DNA from 3 places in the Pseudoalteromonas sp. J2K-J599 genome. Region 2 is predicted to be linked to each of the others. Evidence: predicted binding sites of a transcription regulator. Region 2 holds the regulator's gene; each other region holds the start of a gene.

Region 1 (6,310 bases), 1.9 Mb from region 2:
CCAATACACCACGATACACAATCGCCATTAGCGACTTCTATATAACCATCATGTTTTTTATGTGGTTTTGGTAAGGCATCAGCAATTGCTCTGCCTAGTGATGGTTTTTCTGCAATGTAGAGTTTCATGGGAGTCGCTCACTCACTGTTTATATAAACAGTAGTTTAGCACAGCTATTTTGAAGGTGGGGAGTTTTCTATTTTTGACTTTACACTACCTTGCTTAGTGAAAAGGATAATTAAAGGTAAATAGCATACAACCACCGTGGCAATATTGATAAATGGCATTAGGGTCTGATAAATAACGGTACTGTAAGCTAAATCCCACAAATGGCGGTCAACTAATCGGAATAGTTGTAATATAGGTGCGCCAATAACAACTAGTTGCCCAATAACACATTGCCATAAATAAACTTTATCCTTTATACCCCAGTAAGCTATAAGTGCCATCCAAATAATATCTGTGATCGCCCAAACTAAATAACGATAAATATAAATGTCATCAAACGCTCGTAGGCTTGAAGCAGTTAGGTTACCAAAGAGGAAAAAAGCTGCGGTAAGTAATACAAATCGAAAGGCTAGGCGATCTTTAAATACAAAAAATATAAAAATAGCCGGACTTAGCATTAAAACCCAGCTTTTGCTTAAAATACTAACAATATATAAAAACCATTCAGGCAAAATACTCTGCCCTATTTTGTTTTTTTATCGTCATCAGTACCATCACCATTACCCGGCATGTCGCAATATTTATTGATTATTTTCACAGGCACTCCATTACATATGTTAAGGAAATGTACTGTAAGCTAAAATGACGAAATTGCCAAGATACTTAAGGCAATTAAGTACCTTAAATCAAAACAAACATAGTGAAATATAACACAAGCAATAACTTAGCGCACATCAATAGGAGCAGACTCTTTAGCCTTACCTTGCAGGATTGATATTTCTACTCGACGGTTTCTTCGGCGATCTTCATTTGAATCGTTTGGAACAAGTGGACGAGTATCAGCTCGCCCCACTACCATCATGCGGTTTTTATCAAACCCTTGCACCGTTTGCAGCTCGCTTGCTACAGCTACAGCTCGCTTTGACGATAAGTCCCAATTATTAATATATAGCTCATTCGATACCTGAAAATCGTCGGTATGGCCAGATACAGTTATTTCGCCAGGTACATCTTTTAACAGTACACCAATATCTTGAATTATGGGTTTAAACTTAGGTTGTAAAAATGCACTACCCGAAGGAAATGAACCATTCTCTCTAATACGAATAATTATTTGCTGCCCTAAAGATTCAAGCTCAATTGCACCATCTATTATTTGCTTTTCAAGCTGCTGCGCGATTTTTTTAACGAGCTCGTTAGTTTGTTCCTGATCGGCCGCTGAAGTTGCTTGCTCTGACGATTGCTCTTGAGAAGTACTACGAGATTCGCCACCACGTTTGTCCCCGCGTTGTTCTTGCCTGCCACCAGCTGAGCTTTCATCTCCAGCCTGAAACTCTAACATTTGTTGAGTCATTTCTACTGTTTGTTGTTGAATAGTTTCTATTGGAGTGGGTTCTGGTTTGCCTGGGGTAAACTCCATAGCAATAACAGAGGTACCTTTTGGGATATCTTTTACTTCAATTTTATTCTGCACACCAAAAGCAAACTTCATAGAGCCCGCAATTTGTTTAAACTTAAGTACATCCATTTCTGAAAACGCAAGCAAGAGTACAAAAAAGCACATTAACAGTGACATTAAATCGGCAAATGTTCCCATCCATGCTGGTAGGCCTGGTGGTGGGCATTTGCACTCTTGATCAGACATAATTACTCCTCGGTATCTACTTTGCGTTTAGATTCAGCTAAGTAATTTTTCAAAATACCTTCGATTACTTTTGGATTTTGGCCATCTTGTATACCTAAAATAGCATCTAAAATTAAACGCTGATTCATAGCCTCTTCGTCTTTACGTAGTTCAAGTTTTACCTGAATAGGAATTGCCACAACATTGGCTAAAAACGCACCATATAAAGTTGTTAAAAGCGCTACCGCCATTGCCGGGCCAATTGCTTTTGGGTCATCCATGTTAGATAACATTGCAACTAAGCCAATTAGAGTACCAATCATTCCCATTGCTGGTGCAATATCGGCTAATGACTTAAATAAGCCTGCGCCCATTTCATGTCGAGTAGTGGTTAAAGAGATATCTTTTTGAAGTGTGGCGCGAACAACATCTGCGTCATGGCCATCAACAAGCATGTCGACGCCTTTGCGCATAAATGGATTTGGGATTTCAGCTTCTTCGAGTGCTAAAAACCCCCCTTTACGAGCTGAATCAGCAAGTTCTACTGCTTTTTCAATAAGCTCTTCTGGCGTTTCAATTTTAAACATAAACGCTTTAGCAACAACTTTACCTATACCCAAAAACTGCGACATGGTGAAATTTGATAAAACAATGAAAAGTGAACCACCAAATACAATTACACTAGAAGGAGCATCGGCAAACATAGCCATTTCACCGCTACTACTCATAAACATAGACATGACAATTAAGCCAATTGCGCCTAGGATCCCGATTATGGTTGCTAAATCCACATTTCCTCCAGAAGTTTCATGCTTAATGGCCTTATCATAAACTTTTATTATTAACTGCTTATCGGCAACATATTGAATTGCTTAAGCCATTTTTATAAATAAACATAAAAAGCAGCCTTTAGCACTATTTTAGATCAAGTTATAAGGGCTACCTAATTATCAATTGATTTATTAAACTAACAGACCGCTATTAAGGCTTTATTAATACACTTGAAATATAATTTAACGTTATAAAGGTAAAAAACCAATATCATCCTTTGACCTAGTTTAGCATTCCCCCTAAAATTGACCCCTAAATTTATTATGTAAGCTGAAATAAAGATGGCGACTAAAAAACCTGAAAACTTAAGTTTCGAACAAGCACTAGAAGAATTATCTACAATCGTTAGTGACATGGAACAAGGTGACTTATCGCTTGAGCAATCGTTAAAGCAATTTGAGCGTGGAATTGCATTAGCAAGTGCTTCATCAGGTAAATTACAGCAAGCAGAACAAAAAGTATCAATTTTGATGGGGAATGGCGAAAAGTCAGTTCTTACGAATTTTGATAATGATATGGAATAGCTGTGAGCATAAATAATTATATCGAACGTGCTCAAAAAGATGTAGTAGCGACCTTACAACAGCATTTTAAACAGCCTCTCGATACTGAAGAAACAGTCAAGAACGCCACCCAGTATGGATTATTTAATGGCGGTAAAAGATTACGTCCATTTTTAGTTTATGCCACAGGTAAAATGCTCGGTGCAAACCAGCAAGACTTACATGTACTTGCAGCTGCAATTGAGTGTATCCATAGCTATTCGCTAGTTCATGATGATTTGCCCGCTATGGACGATGACGACTTACGCCGTGGCCGCCCTACTTGCCACATAGAATTTGGCGAGGCAAATGCAATTTTAGCCGGTGATGCCCTACAAACACTCGCCTTTGAGCTTATTGCGAATCACAAATTTACATGCTCGTCGCAAACACAAGTAAAAATGATTGCTACGCTTGCCAACGCATCAGGCCTTGAGGGCATGGTAGGCGGACAAGGTCTTGACATAGCAGCAACAGATAAAGTAATTACCGTACAAGAGCTTGAGCGAATACATAAGCTAAAAACCGGAGCTTTAATTAATTGTGCAATTACACTTGGTGCACTGTGCAGTGAAAAGGCAGATCAACAAACCTTAGAAAATTTAAGCATTTTTGGGTATGCTATAGGGCTGGCGTTTCAAGTACACGACGACATTTTAGATGTTGAAGGCGATACGGTTACTTTAGGTAAACCACAAGGCTCCGATATTGCCGCGAATAAAGCGACATATCCGGCGTTATTAGGTATGCTAGGCGCTAAAGAAAAGGCGCAAAATTTAATACAACAAGCCCATGAAGCGTTGGCAAATATAGATGCTGACACAACACTTCTTGCGTCGCTAGCAAATTACCTAATTGAGCGTGACCACTAATTTTTGCTCATACGTATTGCAATTAGCACTGACATTATTACTCAACATTAATTATTCGTAAAAGCTTTGAATGAATTAATGTTAGCGAAGGATATATATAAAACCATGACACTTGATAGTAGCAAGTATCCATTACTTAATTTGGTTGACGAGCCAGCCCAATTGCGTGACTTAGCGCAAGACAAACTCCCTGCATTTAGCAATGAGCTGCGCGATTATTTACTCAACTCAGTATCGCAAAGTAGCGGTCATCTAGCGTCTGGTTTAGGGACGGTTGAACTAACCGTTGCGCTACATTATGTTTATAACACTCCAGACGATCGCCTAGTTTGGGATGTGGGTCACCAAGCTTATCCACATAAAATCCTTACAGGTCGTCGCGACCAAATGCACACTATTCGCCAAAAAGACGGTTTGCACCCTTTTCCTTTTCGCGATGAAAGCCAATACGATACGTTTAGCGTAGGTCATTCAAGCACCTCTATTTCAGCTGCCTTAGGTATGTCTATTGCCGCCCAAAAAGAAGGCAAAGGTCGAAAATCTGTAGCCATTATTGGTGACGGAGCTATCACCGCAGGCATGGCATTTGAAGCGATGAATCATTTAGGCGATGTAAAATCAGACATGCTTATTATTTTAAATGATAACGAAATGTCGATTTCAGAAAATGTTGGCGCATTAACAAATCACTTTGCCCGAATTTTATCAGGTAGCTTTTATACTAACATTCGTGAAGGCAGTAAAAAGTTACTCTCAGGTGTGCCTCCGGTAAAGCAACTTGCCAGTAAAATGGAAGAGCACATTAAGGGCATGATGATCCCGGGGACCTTCTTTGAAGAATTAGGCCTAAATTACATAGGCCCAATTGATGGTCACGATGTAAACATGCTTGTAGATACATTGCGTAATATGCGTAATTTAAAAGGCCCACAGCTTTTACATATAAAAACGCAAAAAGGTAAGGGCTACAAACCGGCTGAAGCCGATCCTATTGGCTACCATGGTGTACCAAAATTCGATCCGAGCACAACTAGCCTGCCTAAATCTAAACCTAGCGCTGCTACTTTTTCAAAAGTTTTCGGCGATTGGTTATGCGACATGGCAAAGCAAGACAGCAAGTTAATGGCTATTACGCCAGCAATGCGCGAAGGCTCTGGCATGGTACGTTTTTCTAAAGAGTTTCCAGATCAATACTTTGATGTGGCCATTGCAGAGCAGCATGCAGTTACTTTAGCGGCTGGTTTTGCTTGTGAAGGTTTAAAACCTGTTGTTGCTATTTACTCGAGCTTTTTACAACGTGCGTATGACCAATTAATACATGATGTTGCACTGCAAAACTTACCTGTATTATTTGCCATTGACCGCGCTGGTATTGTTGGAGCCGATGGTGAAACTCACCAAGGTGCGTACGATTTAAGCTTTATGCGCTGTATTCCAAATATGGTAATTATGGCACCAAGCGACACCAACGAATGCCGCCAAATGCTATACACCGGTTATAAAGAAAACTGCCCTGTTGCAGTTCGTTACCCTCGAGGTAGCGCAGGTACTGCAGACATTGAAAGCACTATGCAACTGCTTGAAATAGGTAAGGCAGATACAATTAAGAAAGGCAGTAAAATTGCCATTTTATCGTTCGGTACATTACTTGAAAACGCCCAGCTTGCAGCTAACGAATTAGATGCAACGCTTGTTAATATGCGTTTTATTAAACCACTTGATACTGCACTTTTAAATGAGCTTGCTACTAGCCACGATACCTTTGTTACGCTTGAAGATAACGCGATTGCTGGCGGTGCTGGCTCTGCAGTTAATGAATACTTGGCAACGCAAAAAGCTGATATTAATATCCTTAACTTAGGTATTCCTGATGAGTTTATTAAACACGGCACGCAAGATGAAATGCACGATGAAATGGGATTAGGCGAGCAAGGAATATTAAACGCTATTAAGGCGTTTATCGCTTAAGCTATTTACTTAGTTTATTAAAAAGGAGCCTCAAGGCTCCTTTTTTTGTTTTTAATTTTAACTTTTTTGCATCCAGTTTCATTTTATAGCCGTTATTGATATGAGGTTAACATGTAAATAATCGGTGCCGCTTAGTCTATGCCTTATGAGCAAGCGCGTTATTTACCTACATTTGATGGAATATTTAAAAGGTAAAAATGATGAATAAAGCTAATTTAACAACTCATTCAACACAAAAAAACACACTTAAACACACGCTTAGTTTTTCAGCTTTAACACTTGCAGTATTAATCGGCATTACAGGC
Region 2 (6,310 bases):
TTACTCGCCATTATCTCTTTAACTGCGCTAATACCATCAAGTACAGGCATTTCGACATCCATGGTGATCATGTCAGGACGCAATTGAGCTGCTTTCTCAACAGCCTCTCTGCCATTAACAGCAAAGCCTATAACTTGTATATCGCTATCTTGCTCAAGGATTTCGCTTACTCTACGGCGAAAAAAGCTTGAATCATCAACAACTAAAACTTTAACGGCCATTTAGCTCTCTTATTAAATTTATGCGTAGGTATATATTAAATATATACCTACTTTATTATTAGCCTGCGTAATGTTTTAACATGTTTGGAACGTCTAAAATCAGTGCAATGCCGCCATCTGAAGTTATTGTAGCGCCTGCCATACCTGGCGTTCCTTGAAGTAACGCATCAAGCGGCTTAATAACTACTTCTTCTTGGCCAATTAATGAGTCAACAACAAAACCAATTTGTTGCGTACCAATTTGTACAATAACGACGTGACCTTTAGATTTTCGCTGAGAACGATCTGAGTCTTTTACTAACCAATGCTCAAGGTAAAATAACGGTATCGCCTTTTTACGCACAATAATTGTTAATTGCCCATCAACTACATTCGTCTTCGTTAAATCTAAATTGAATATCTCACTAACACCAGCCAGTGGTAACGCAAATGTTTGTGCGCCAACAACGACCATTAATGTCGGTAATATAGCCAAGGTAAGTGGTACTTTTATTTCTAAAATAGTACCGACACCAAGTTCAGACTGAATGCTTACTGAGCCATTAAGTTGCGTGATCTTAGTTTTAACTACGTCCATTCCTACACCACGGCCTGAAATATCAGATATTTCTTCTTTTGTAGAAAAGCCAGGTGCAAAAATCAGGTTATATGCTTCGGTGTCAGAAAGTCGACTCGCTTGGTCATGATCGAGTACGCCTTTACTAATTGCAATTTTTTTCAGTTTTTCAGCATCCATACCTGCACCATCATCTTTGATGGTTAGCAAAATATGGTCGCCCTCTTGAGACGCTGATAAAGTAACATTACCTGTTCTAGGCTTACCTGCAGCTTCACGGACAGCGGGCATTTCAATACCATGGTCAACTGAGTTTCTAACTAAATGCACAAGCGGATCGGCAAGTGCTTCAACTAAGTTTTTATCTAGATCCGTTTCTTCACCAATAAGCTTTAAATCAATATCTTTATTTAAGCTACGTGCTAAGTCGCGTACAACGCGAGGGAAGCGACCAAATACTTTCTTAATTGGTTGCATTCGCGTTTGCATAACCGCACCTTGAATATCCGCAGTCACCACATCTAAGTTAGAGATTGCTTTACCCATCGCTTCACTGTCTGAGTTAGTCGCTAAACTAACCAAACGATTTCGTACAAGAACTAACTCACCAACCATATTCATAATTTGATCGAGTCGTTTTGTATCTACGCGAACAGTGGTCTCTGCTGCTGGTGGCGCTGATTTTTTTGGAGCTGCTGCTGGTGGTACTTTAGCTACTGGCTTCTCTGGCGCTTTTTCAACTGGTTTTGGAGTAGGAGCTTTAGCTGGCTCAGCTTTTTTTACTGGTTCACTCACTTGTTTAGCTGGCGGTGAAACAGGTTCAGGTTGTTTTGCAGCTGGCGCACTTTCTATCGATTTAGGAGCAGTGCCTTTACCATGAAGTTCATCAAGAAGCGCTTCAAATTCGTCATCACTAATTTCATCATCTGATGAATTAACTGTATTTACAGCTGGTATAGCAGATTCTACAGGTGTTTTATTGGCATCATTTTGTTCAGGTTTGCTCGTAACTTCACCAAAACTGCCAACACCATGTAACTCGTCTAATAAGCTGTCAAATTCATCATCAGTAATATCACCACTAAAATCACTACTACTTGCTACTGGTTTTTCAACTGCAGGACCTTGTCCTTTACCGTGCAGCTCATCAAGTAAGCTTTCAAATTCGTCTTCAGTGATTTCATCTATTTCAGCATCGCTAACCGAAGGCGCTCCGCTAAATAGTTCATCAAATGCAAACGGATCTTCATCATCAGCTACCGGTGTATCCACCACTTCATTATGAGGTTGTTCAACCTCTGTTTGTGAAGAGGCTTCAGTGGCTTCGGCTTCTGTTGGAGGTAGACCTAAGATATGAAGAGTATGAAGTAATTCAGGATCTGCAGGTTCAGGCTTGTCTCTGTTTTGGATAGTCGCAAACATCTCATTAATGGTGTCTAGTGCTTGTAAAATAACATCCATTAACTCTGAGTTGACTGTTCGCACGCCTTGACGTAGTAAATCAAATACGTTTTCAGCACCGTGACAAGCATCAACAAGTTCTGTCATAGCTAAAAAGCCTGCACCACCTTTTACAGTGTGAAAACCTCTAAATATAGCGTTTAGTAACTCGGTATCTTCTGGATTATTTTCCAGCTCAACTAACTGTTCAGATAAAAGCTCTAGGATTTCTCCAGCCTCTACAAGAAAGTCTTGTAAAATATCTTCATCGACTTCAAACATGCAGTTACTCTCCTCTTAGAAGCCCAAACTTGATAAAAGATCATCAACTTCATCTTGATCAGATACAACATCATTACGCGATTCTTTATCAATAATAGGGCCTTCAGGACCTGCTAAAGTTTGTGTGGCAACTGGTTCTTTTATTTTTTGTTGTTCTACTTTATTCGCGGTGCTGTTACTGTCGTCTTGTTCAGCAAACGCAGTTAAAAGATGCAGTAAACTTTCTTCTACTTCCCTAACAAGTTCAATAACACGGCGAATAACTTGACCTGTTAAGTCTTGATAGTCTTGAGCCATTAATACATTTGTCATTAAGTTTTGAAGCTCATCAGTCTTATGATGAGAGTTGTTCATAAACTTATCGATGCTATGGCAAAGTTGCTTAAACTCACCAAGCTCAATCTCGCGGCTCATTAAACGATCCCATGTCGGTTTGATATGAGATATTTCGTCCGCTAACTGTTGGGCTATAGGAAGACTCGCCTCCACTGCATCCATTGTTTTATTAGCCGCATTTTCTGTCATTTCTATAACATAATTAAGCCGCTTTTTAGCATCTGGAATCGCATCTGTCGTTATATCAGTTAAGCGAGTATCAAGCTCAAAACTTTTAAGGGCTTCGTGCAGTTGACGAGTCAACTTTCCAACTTCAGCAAATAATTCAGACTGCTCTTTAGATGCAGCCTCTAAAATCAACTGATTTGCTTTGTCTTGCTCATCATTTTCTAAAAAAACAACGAGCTGACGAGCTTGTTCTAACGTTATTTGAGGCGCAGCTGGTGCTGGCATAAGCCTCTCCCCCATCATTAGCCTAAGCGTTCAAATACTTTTTCTAATTTAGTTTTTAATGTTCCAGCCGTAAATGGCTTAACAATATAACCATTAACACCAGCTTGCGCTGCAGCTATTATTTGTTCTTTTTTAGCCTCTGCCGTTACCATTAATACAGGGATATGTTTTAACTTATCGTCTGCACGTATTGCTCTTAAAAGATCAATACCCTGCATTCCAGGCATATTCCAATCCGTAACTACAAAATCAAACACTTGATTTTGCAACATAGGCAAAGCTGTAGACCCATCATCAGCTTCTTGAACGTTAGTGAAACCTAAGTCACGTAACAGGTTTTTTATAATGCGTCTCATTGTTGAAAAATCATCAACTACAAGAATTTTCATGTTTTTATCCAAAACATCCCCCAGTGAGGTATTAACCTTTGTTTACTTACTACTAATTTATCCAGTCATTGATTTTAGCTTTAAGCTTAATCATCGCCTGACCATGTATCTGACTTACACGCGATTCACTTACATCGAGTATATGTCCTATTTCTTTTAAATTCATTTCATCGTTGTAGTACAAAGAAAGCACCATTGCATCACGCTCTGGTAATGACTTAATTGCACTTAGCAAAGACTCATTAAACCTATCATTTTTAACATTATTAAAAGGTTTATCTTGTGCTAAATCTTGGCCTACAGGAGTAATAACATCCTCATCTACACCAAGGTCTTCAATGCCTAATATTTTACTCGTATTCGCATCATTTAAAATATGATGGTACTCATTGAGCGAAATTTCAAGTTTTTCAGCAACTTCTATGTCCGTTGGTTCGCGGTTCAGACTACTTTCGAGCTCAGTAATTGCTTCTGCAACTTGCCTGTTTTTACGGTGAACTGAACGAGGAGCCCAATCACCACGGCGCATTTCATCAAGCATAGCACCGCGAATACGAATACCTGCAAAAGTTTCAAAGCTTGCGCCTTTTGTTGCATCAAAGTTTTTCGAAGCTTCTATTAAGCCTATCATTCCTGATTGAATTAAATCATCAAGTTGAACGCTAGGTGGTAATCGAGCAATTAGATGACATGCCACTTTTTTAACAAGTGATGCATGCTTCTCAACAATCACATTTAAATTTTGTGTTGATTGATATCCCATAGCTCTATTCACCAGTGTTGTCATAATTAACCGTTTACTAGTTTCTCAATGAAAAACTCTAAATGCCCAGATGGTTGGTTGGGTATTGGCCATTTAACTGCTTTTGTTGCCAGCGTTTTAAACGCAAGAGCGGCTGGCGAATTTGGAAAGAGCTCTACTATTACTTTTTGACGACGTGTTGCTTTGCGCATATTTTCATCATAAGGAACCGTTGCTACTAGCTCCATTGATACATCTAAAAAGCGGTCGGTAACTTTAGATAGCTTTGCAAACAATTCAGTGCCTTCACGCATACTGCGCACCATATTGGCAACAATTTTAAATTTATAAACGCCGTGCTCACGACTTAATACTTTAATAAGTGCGTAAGCGTCGGTGATTGATGTCGGCTCATCGCATACAACAACCATTACATCTTGCGCTGCACGCGAGAAGCTCAGTACCATGTCTGAAATACCAGCAGCTGTATCTACAATTAAAATATCAAATTCGGTATTCAATTCGCTAAACGCACGAATTAGCCCAGCATGCTCAGATGGTGATAATTCAACCATACTTTGCGAACCCGATGTAGCGGGTACAATTTTAATTCCTGCAGGGCCTTCAACTAAAATTTCATCAAGCTCACATTCACCAGACAAGACATGTGACAAGTTACGCTCTACACGTAAACCAAGCATCACATCACAGTTTGCTAAACCCAAGTCAGCATCCAGCACTAATACTCGATTACCTTGCTGCCCAAGTGCAATAGCTGTATTTAGAGAAACATTTGTTTTCCCTACTCCACCTTTACCACCGGTTACAGCGATAACTTTTACGCCGTTGTTATTGTTTTGACTCATTTTGCGCAGGCCGCTTGCTTGATCTAATACTGTGTTAATCATACATCCCTACTGTGCTTGGCGCCACTGATTGGTGCCTTGAATGTTGTTCTTTTGTTCTTTTTAAATATAATTGCTCAGCCTTTTTAACTAGTTTCTCAGCATTTGCAACACGAATATCCTCTGGTACTCGTTGACCATTAGTAAGATACCCTATTGGAAGGCGATTTTGAATCGCAATACTAATAATCTCACCCAAACTTAATGATTCGTCTAACTTAGTGAAAATACAGCCACTTAACTGTACTTTTTTAAAGTGACGTACAGTTTCTTGCAATACATTAATTTGTGCTGTCGCGCTAAGTACTAAGTAGCTGCGAATATCTACACGTTGGTTACGCATTAACGTGTTTAATTGCTCAGTTAAACGTAAATCTCGCTGGCTCATACCTGCTGTGTCAATTAATACTAGACGTTTATTTCGTAAATGATATAAAACTTCAGCTAATTCATTAGCATCTTTAACTTGCTTAACACCACAACCAATAATACGACCATATGTTGCAAGTTGTTCATAAGCACCAATTCTGTATGTATCAGTGGTTATTAACGCCACTTTATCGGCACCATATTTTTGTGCGCCTAGAGCTGCAAGCTTAGCAACAGTCGTTGTTTTACCCACACCAGTTGGACCCACTAACGCATATACACCACCTTGGCGAAGTATTTCATTATTGGTTGTTTGCATTTGATCTTCGACCATAGTTAACAATGCTTTCCAACCTTGCTTACGAGACACATCATCAGGTACAAAACATGCCATTTGCTGTGCTACTTCTTTATCGATACCCATACCGACTAAACGGTCAACCATACAAGCGCGTGTTGGATCGCGACGCGCCATATCTTGCTGCATCAAGCCTGATACTTGGTGCTCAAGTAATTGACGAATTGCGTTCATTTCTTCACGCATTGTTGTCATTTCTTCGCTTTCATTATTAGGTGCTTGTTGGCGAGTGGTTACGGGGCTATCTAAATCATCAAAG
Region 3 (6,310 bases), 1.3 Mb from region 2:
TACTGGAACTGTAGAATTTAAAGCCCAATATTTTTATCAAAACTTATTTTGTGAGCTTCATGAAAAATCGCAGTTTATTAAAGAAAACACTCAATGGCGTTATTTAGATGGCACTATATATCCTGTTGAAGATATTAAAGTAGGCAGAAATGATAACTGCCCATGCGGTAGCAATAACAAATACAAAAAATGTCATAGCATGTAATAAATAATCTTATTTAATATTTATCACCTAAAAGGTGTTTTTAAGTGGCAGAGTGATTTATTAGCTAACTAAACTTAAAAACACACTTTGTTACGCCCTTGCATTTTAGACTCATACATTTTTTCATCTGCGATCTGCAACGTGTTTTTGTTATTTACGTATGGTTGTAGGGTTGCACCGCCAATACTAATAGTCACAAAATCATATTCTGAATATTTGTGTAATATTCCTAAATCGGCCACATTTTGTTTAATTTTATCAGCAACACAAATTGCACCTTCAGTGCTTGTATGCGGTAGAACAACTACAAACTCTTCGCCGCCGTAACGCGCAACAAAGTCGGTTGGCCTTTGCAAACTATTAGTAATAGTTTGTGCTACTAGGTTTAACACCGTATCCCCCTGCACATGACCATAGATATCATTGTATTGCTTAAAGTAATCTATATCAATGAGTAATAGTGCATAGTCGACTTTTTCTCGTAAGGCGCTTCGTTCCATTTTAGAAAAATGCGCATCAAAATAACGACGATTGAATACCTTTGTTAAATCATCTAGAAATACTTTTTGATTGAGTAAGTCATGTTGAAGTTTCATCGTGATATGGGCGCGCACTCTTCTATATAAAGTTTCCGAGTTAGTTGGTTTCTTTATAAAATCTACAGCCCCTGCTTCCCAGCACTCTTCTTCTTGATTTTCAGATGAGGTTACAAAAATAACGGGGATATCTTGTGTTTCAGATATATTTTTTAATTTTAGACATGTTTCAATACCACTCATTCCTTCCATATTAATATCGAGTAGTATTATATCTGGCGGATTATGTTTACAAATTTCAATCGCATCCTCACCACAGCTCGTTGTTGTTACACTAAAATGCTCTGATAATATTTTTTTTAATACAATTAAGCTTAATAGCTGATCATCAACGACAAGTACCTTAGAGCTCTTTAAGCTTAATTTCAATTGGTGGTCAGAGTAATTTATAGGCATGGTACAACTGTTTTGTTTTTTTAATTAAACACACCCTATATCACTATATTTTGTTATGCAAATGTTAATAAAATAAAATTCTACTTATTAGTTACTAATAAAAATGATTTATGGTGAATCTCTAATGCATAAAAACAAAAAATGAGCCACTTGGGCTCATTTTAAAACTTCGAATACTTAATTTAGTTAAGTATTATTCGTCATCATCTAAATCTAATTGCTGACGTTGAGCAGGTCGAGCTAAAATCTCTACGTAGAAAGAGGTCAAACCTTGCTTTTCAATTTCGCCAATTTGGTTACTTAATTCAGCAACGTGCACAACTTGCGCATCTTCAGCTGTGTTACCAAACTTACAGTCAAATGCCCAATAGTCAGCATCTTCAGGTAGCGTTTTATTACGCTCTCTTTTCAAATATTTTTTCACTTCGTGCTTTGCAGCATCAACCATACGAGGGTATTTGATTTTCTCGTGATTTAGCGTGAATGTTTTCTTCATTACGTTCCTAATTACCTTGGTTTAATGATAATGGCATTTCATGTCATACCATTTGACGCCATTATAGCAATTGCATTTAATTTTTGGATGCTTTTTTTTCATTAAATCAATTATTAGCAAATATATAAAGCAGACCCGTTATAAAGCATATATTAACTGATGATTATTACAATCATATATCACACCGCAATAAGCTGAAGTGGTTGATGTATTGCATCATTATTAAGGCTGTCGTAAAAAGCAGCTGCATCTATAAGAGGATTCGCAAGTTGTGTTTGTTCGCTTTTAATTCTTCTTCTGACAGCAAGCTCACAGTTATCTATTATATTAAGTGGAATATGCTTATCATCATTTCTAATCGCAAGTGGTTCAGGGCTTAAGCATTGCCTTAACTTAATACTTGTCATACCACAGCGCTCCCCTTCTTGAGATATTAATGAGGCATTAAACTGTCCAACCAACATATTGTATTCATCAGGGGCTAAAAGTTGCTTTGGACCTGCGCCAAATTGCTTTCTTAATGCCTCTTCTTCTATAACTAAATTATCTATTTCAGTTTTTGGTAAATGAAATTGGCTAAAGTCGAGTGCGTCATGTGACAGCATCGCTAATAGTAGAGAAAATTCGCCACGGCGATTTTCATGCACACTATTATTGAGCCTACTGTTTAACTGACTCTCTGTGATTAACAAATCATCTATTTGCATAGTCTTTAGTCGATTGTGGTAACTGATAGATATTTATCGGCTTTATTTCAATTTTCTTTAGCTTTTTTCTTTACTTAAATACGCAATTTGCTATTATCAGCGCCGTTGCATTGGAGGGGTTCCCGAGCGGCCAAAGGGATCAGACTGTAAATCTGACGGCTCAGCCTTCGCTGGTTCGAATCCAGCTCCCTCCACCACTTTTCTTACCGCTAAGTTAAGTGGGGCCAAATGCAATAAAATTAGTGTGGAGGGGTTCCCGAGCGGCCAAAGGGATCAGACTGTAAATCTGACGGCTCAGCCTTCGCTGGTTCGAATCCAGCTCCCTCCACCACTTCTCTACTATTCCTATATTCCTATATTCCTATATTCCTATATTCCTATATTCCTATATTCCTATATTCCTATATTCCTATATTCCTATATTCCTATATTCCTATATTCCTATATTCCTATATTCCTATATTCCTATATTCCTATATTCCTATATTCCTATATTCCTATATTCCTATATTCAGGTTAACTTCAAAACACCCATTGTAAACTCATACTGTTTTTCTTTAGCCATGTTGATGATGCTTTATAATTAGGAAGAAAATGCTCAACGTGTTGCCAAAAAGCTTTACTGTGGTTTAAGTGACGTAAATGCGCTAACTCGTGGACAATCACATAATCAATAGCATGATAAGGCGCTCCGATTAAATGCAAATTAAATGTTAGCTCTCGCTTACTATTACAACTTCCCCACTTTCGCTTATAAATAGCTACTTTTAGACTCGTAGGTAATTCTTCACCCATTTGTGCGCAGAAGTACGCTAAACGCATTTCTATATATGCAGTTAGTTGCTCTTTTAAATATTCTTCAAGAAGTTGCTGATATTTTTGCGAAGTATTTTTAACGCGCGAAGAGTGTGTAATAAGCAAGCTGTCGTTACAGTTTAGTACTTCGGACTTAGTACCTTGCTTAAATTCTATGTTTACAATGCTATCAAAGATTAAAATTTGTTTGTCTTTGAGCGGGTTCTGTCTGTTATCAGCAATATTGTGCTGTTTAGTTAATTGAGCATTTACCCACACCTGCTTATCAAAAAGCCATTCTTGAATGTGTTTGTTACTAACAAACTGAGGGGCATATACAGTCACCTTTTTGTTATGTACTTTAATGGCAACCGTTTTACGTTTTATACTTTTCTTTAACTGATATTCAAACACTTTCATACTCATTAATGATATTGCTACGAGAAAATTCACCAGCAATTAATAAAACCAAATAAAGTGTAATTTTCGCTTAGTTAAGCCAATTCATTAGTTTTCTTAAGGTTACTCGATAGAAACTTAAATATGACCATATAAATCTAACTTAGTCCTGTGACAGGCAATACATTAGAATAAAAAACACCAACTAAAAAACTAATCCCTGATAAATAAAAGAAAACTAAAAGTAATAAATTCGTTATTTTATTCACTTCATTGAATTAACGGTTTATTTATTAATTAATTAGATTAGACTTGATAAATAAAGATTATATTTTGAGCCATTATGTTATCAGCTTTTTTTATCACAGACCAAGATCCTAGCTTAATCATTAATGGCGTTTACGATCCTCTATTAGTTTCAATGTCATTGCTAATTGCTATTTTTGCAGCCTTTTTCACCATTCGACTTATAGAGCTCGCAAAAGAAACTCAATTTCCTAGCTACCAACGTTTAGCAAATGTGACCGCTGCTACTGTTTTTTCGGCTGGTATTTGGAGTATGCACTTTATTGGTATGCTTGCCTTTTCACTGTGTACTAATATTGATTATGATCCAACAATCACTCTCCTTTCTTTTATACCAGCATTTATAGCATGTCAGTACGCTGTATCAATGCTAGTAAATAGTAAAGGGAATCTAAAAATATTGTCGATTTGCTCCGTGTTACTAGGAGCTGGCATTGGCACTATGCATTATAGCGGCATGGCTGCAATGGATCTTGCTCCTTTACTTAGATATGATCCATTGATATTTGCGTTATCAATCATTGTTGCTGTAACCCTCTCCTTTATAGCCCTTTACAGTCGCTTTAATCTTGAGCGTTTTTTACCCTCTTTATCACCTCTTCAAAATAACTCAATTAGCGCTGTTATTTTAGGGTGTGCTGTTGCTGGTATGCACTATATGGGTATGGCCGCTACACGTTTTGTAGCTACATCGCCACTAATCTATGATGATGCTAACGCAACCGCAGGACTAACTTTTATCGCCATTGCAGTCGCCACAGCAACTATCGCGATTACAAGCGTGGTTGGTGTAATAAATGGTATGGTTCGCTATCGCATGCTACTTGAGGAGAAGTCGGCAAAAGAATCCCGTCTAAATGCTATTTTAGGTACCGCTATAGATGGCATTGTTACCATTGACCATGCTGGTATTATTTTAAGTTTTAATGAAGCCGCAAGTAAAATTTTTGGCTGGCAAGAAAACCAAGTTCAAGGCAAAAACGTAAAAATGCTAATGGACGATAACATTGCCAAGCACCACGACGAATACCTCTTAAATGCTCACAATGTTGATCTAGGTAAAATAATAGGCATAAACCGTGATGTATATGCAAAACACATGAACGGACATGTTTTTCCTATTCGCTTAGGTATAGGCGAAGTAAATCAGCCGGGCCATAACCCTTTATATGTTGGCTTTATCACCGACTTGACCGAACAACGCGCTTTGCAGCAAAGTTTAGAAGAGAAAGAACAAAAATACCGCTCTCTTATCGATAACATGCCCGGAGTCGCGTTTAGATGCAAGTTTGATGACAACTGGACTATGTTATTTATTAGTCCAAATATAATTGAGCTTACAGGGTATAACCCAAATGAGTTTACAGAGCATTGTATCGAGTTTAATGACTTGGTCTTGAAATCAGACCAAAAACAAATAGTTGATGAAGTCACTAAAGCTGTTGATGCAAAGTCTCAATATTCTATTGAATACCGAATTAGACATAGAAATGGCAAAATTTTGTGGTTGTTAGATAAAGGGAGTATCGACTTTGATGCTCAAGGCAATCCAAAGTGGATTGATGGTGTTTTAGTCGATATTACTGAACGCAAAGAATATGAAGAAAAACTAGAGCAAGCTAAATTTAAAGCTGAAGAAGCTGCTCATGCAAAGCAATCTTTTATGGCTAATATGAGCCATGAAATACGCACCCCAATGAATTCTATAATAGGTTTTAGCGATCTATTAATGGATACCCCACTTGATCAAGAACAACAAAAGCACTTGGTTACCGTAAATAATGCAGCGCGTTCATTGCTAAGATTGTTAAATGAAATTCTCGATTCTGCAAAACTAGAACGCGGTAAGCTGACCATTGAGCCAGTGCACTTTAGCTTAAAACCAGTGATAGACAGTATTATTTCTACTTTTTGGTTAGAGGCTAAAAAGAAAGATTTAGAACTTAAACTCCATATTAAAGAATCAGTAAGTTCTACGTACTACGGCGACCCAGATCGACTCAGACAAGTACTCACTAATCTAATTGGTAACGCGATTAAGTTCACCGAAGAAGGCTCTGTTACGGTCACCGTTGGCATGACACAAAATCAGCATCTGTTTTTTGAAGTGCAAGATACCGGAATTGGTATTGCAAAAGATCGTATTCAAGCTGTATTTCAACCTTTTGAGCAAGCCGATGGCACTACTACTCGCCGCTTTGGTGGTACAGGCCTTGGTACAACCATAAGTAAACAACTTGTAGAGCTTATGGGCGGAACAATAAACTTAGTAAGTGAGCTAGGTAAAGGCACCTGTTTTTACTTTTCATTGCCGCTTACTTTAGGTGACGAATCTAAAATAGATTATTTTGATGGTCTACACACCCAACTGCCTGCACTTAGAGTGCTAGTAGTTGATGATATAGAGCAA

The links. The regulator FliA, encoded in region 2, starts transcription of late flagellar genes. The targets are predictions, from matches to a motif close to CTAAAGNTNNNNNNNNNNNNGCCGATA.
Region 1: the regulator FliA is predicted to act here: its motif matches at 2,643-2,669, upstream of pomA (flagellar motor protein PomA).
Region 3: the regulator FliA is predicted to act here: its motif matches at 2,435-2,461, upstream of AC5NT5_RS10580 (VC2046/SO_2500 family protein).

Annotation. Positions count from the first base shown of each region.
Region 1 covers NZ_CM200271.1:2,947,565-2,953,874, forward strand. The annotation lists gene AC5NT5_RS13340 (DNA topoisomerase III) at 1-128, opposite strand, end outside; gene AC5NT5_RS13345 (hypothetical protein) at 174-680, opposite strand; gene AC5NT5_RS13350 (flagellar motor protein MotB) at 893-1,813, opposite strand; gene pomA (flagellar motor protein PomA) at 1,816-2,583, opposite strand; gene AC5NT5_RS13360 (exodeoxyribonuclease VII small subunit) at 2,905-3,147, shown strand; gene ispA ((2E,6E)-farnesyl diphosphate synthase) at 3,150-4,037, shown strand; gene dxs (1-deoxy-D-xylulose-5-phosphate synthase) at 4,143-6,005, shown strand; gene AC5NT5_RS13375 (hypothetical protein) at 6,206-6,310, shown strand, end outside.
Region 2 covers NZ_CM200271.1:1,074,984-1,081,293, reverse strand. The annotation lists gene AC5NT5_RS04905 (protein-glutamate methylesterase/protein-glutamine glutaminase) at 1-221, opposite strand, end outside; gene AC5NT5_RS04900 (chemotaxis protein CheA) at 280-2,499, opposite strand; gene AC5NT5_RS04895 (protein phosphatase CheZ) at 2,515-3,288, opposite strand; gene cheY (chemotaxis response regulator CheY) at 3,306-3,689, opposite strand; gene AC5NT5_RS04885 (RNA polymerase sigma factor FliA) at 3,730-4,440, opposite strand; gene AC5NT5_RS04880 (MinD/ParA family ATP-binding protein) at 4,467-5,327, opposite strand; gene flhF (flagellar biosynthesis GTPase FlhF) at 5,320-6,310, opposite strand, start outside.
Region 3 covers NZ_CM200271.1:2,345,751-2,352,060, forward strand. The annotation lists gene AC5NT5_RS10565 (YchJ family protein) at 1-205, shown strand, start outside; gene AC5NT5_RS10570 (diguanylate cyclase) at 280-1,197, opposite strand; gene AC5NT5_RS10575 (DUF6172 family protein) at 1,391-1,693, opposite strand; gene AC5NT5_RS10580 (VC2046/SO_2500 family protein) at 1,873-2,400, opposite strand; tRNA gene AC5NT5_RS10585 (tRNA-Tyr) at 2,513-2,597, shown strand; tRNA gene AC5NT5_RS10590 (tRNA-Tyr) at 2,647-2,731, shown strand; gene AC5NT5_RS10595 (M48 family metallopeptidase) at 2,923-3,621, opposite strand; gene AC5NT5_RS10600 (MHYT domain-containing protein) at 3,938-6,310, shown strand, end outside.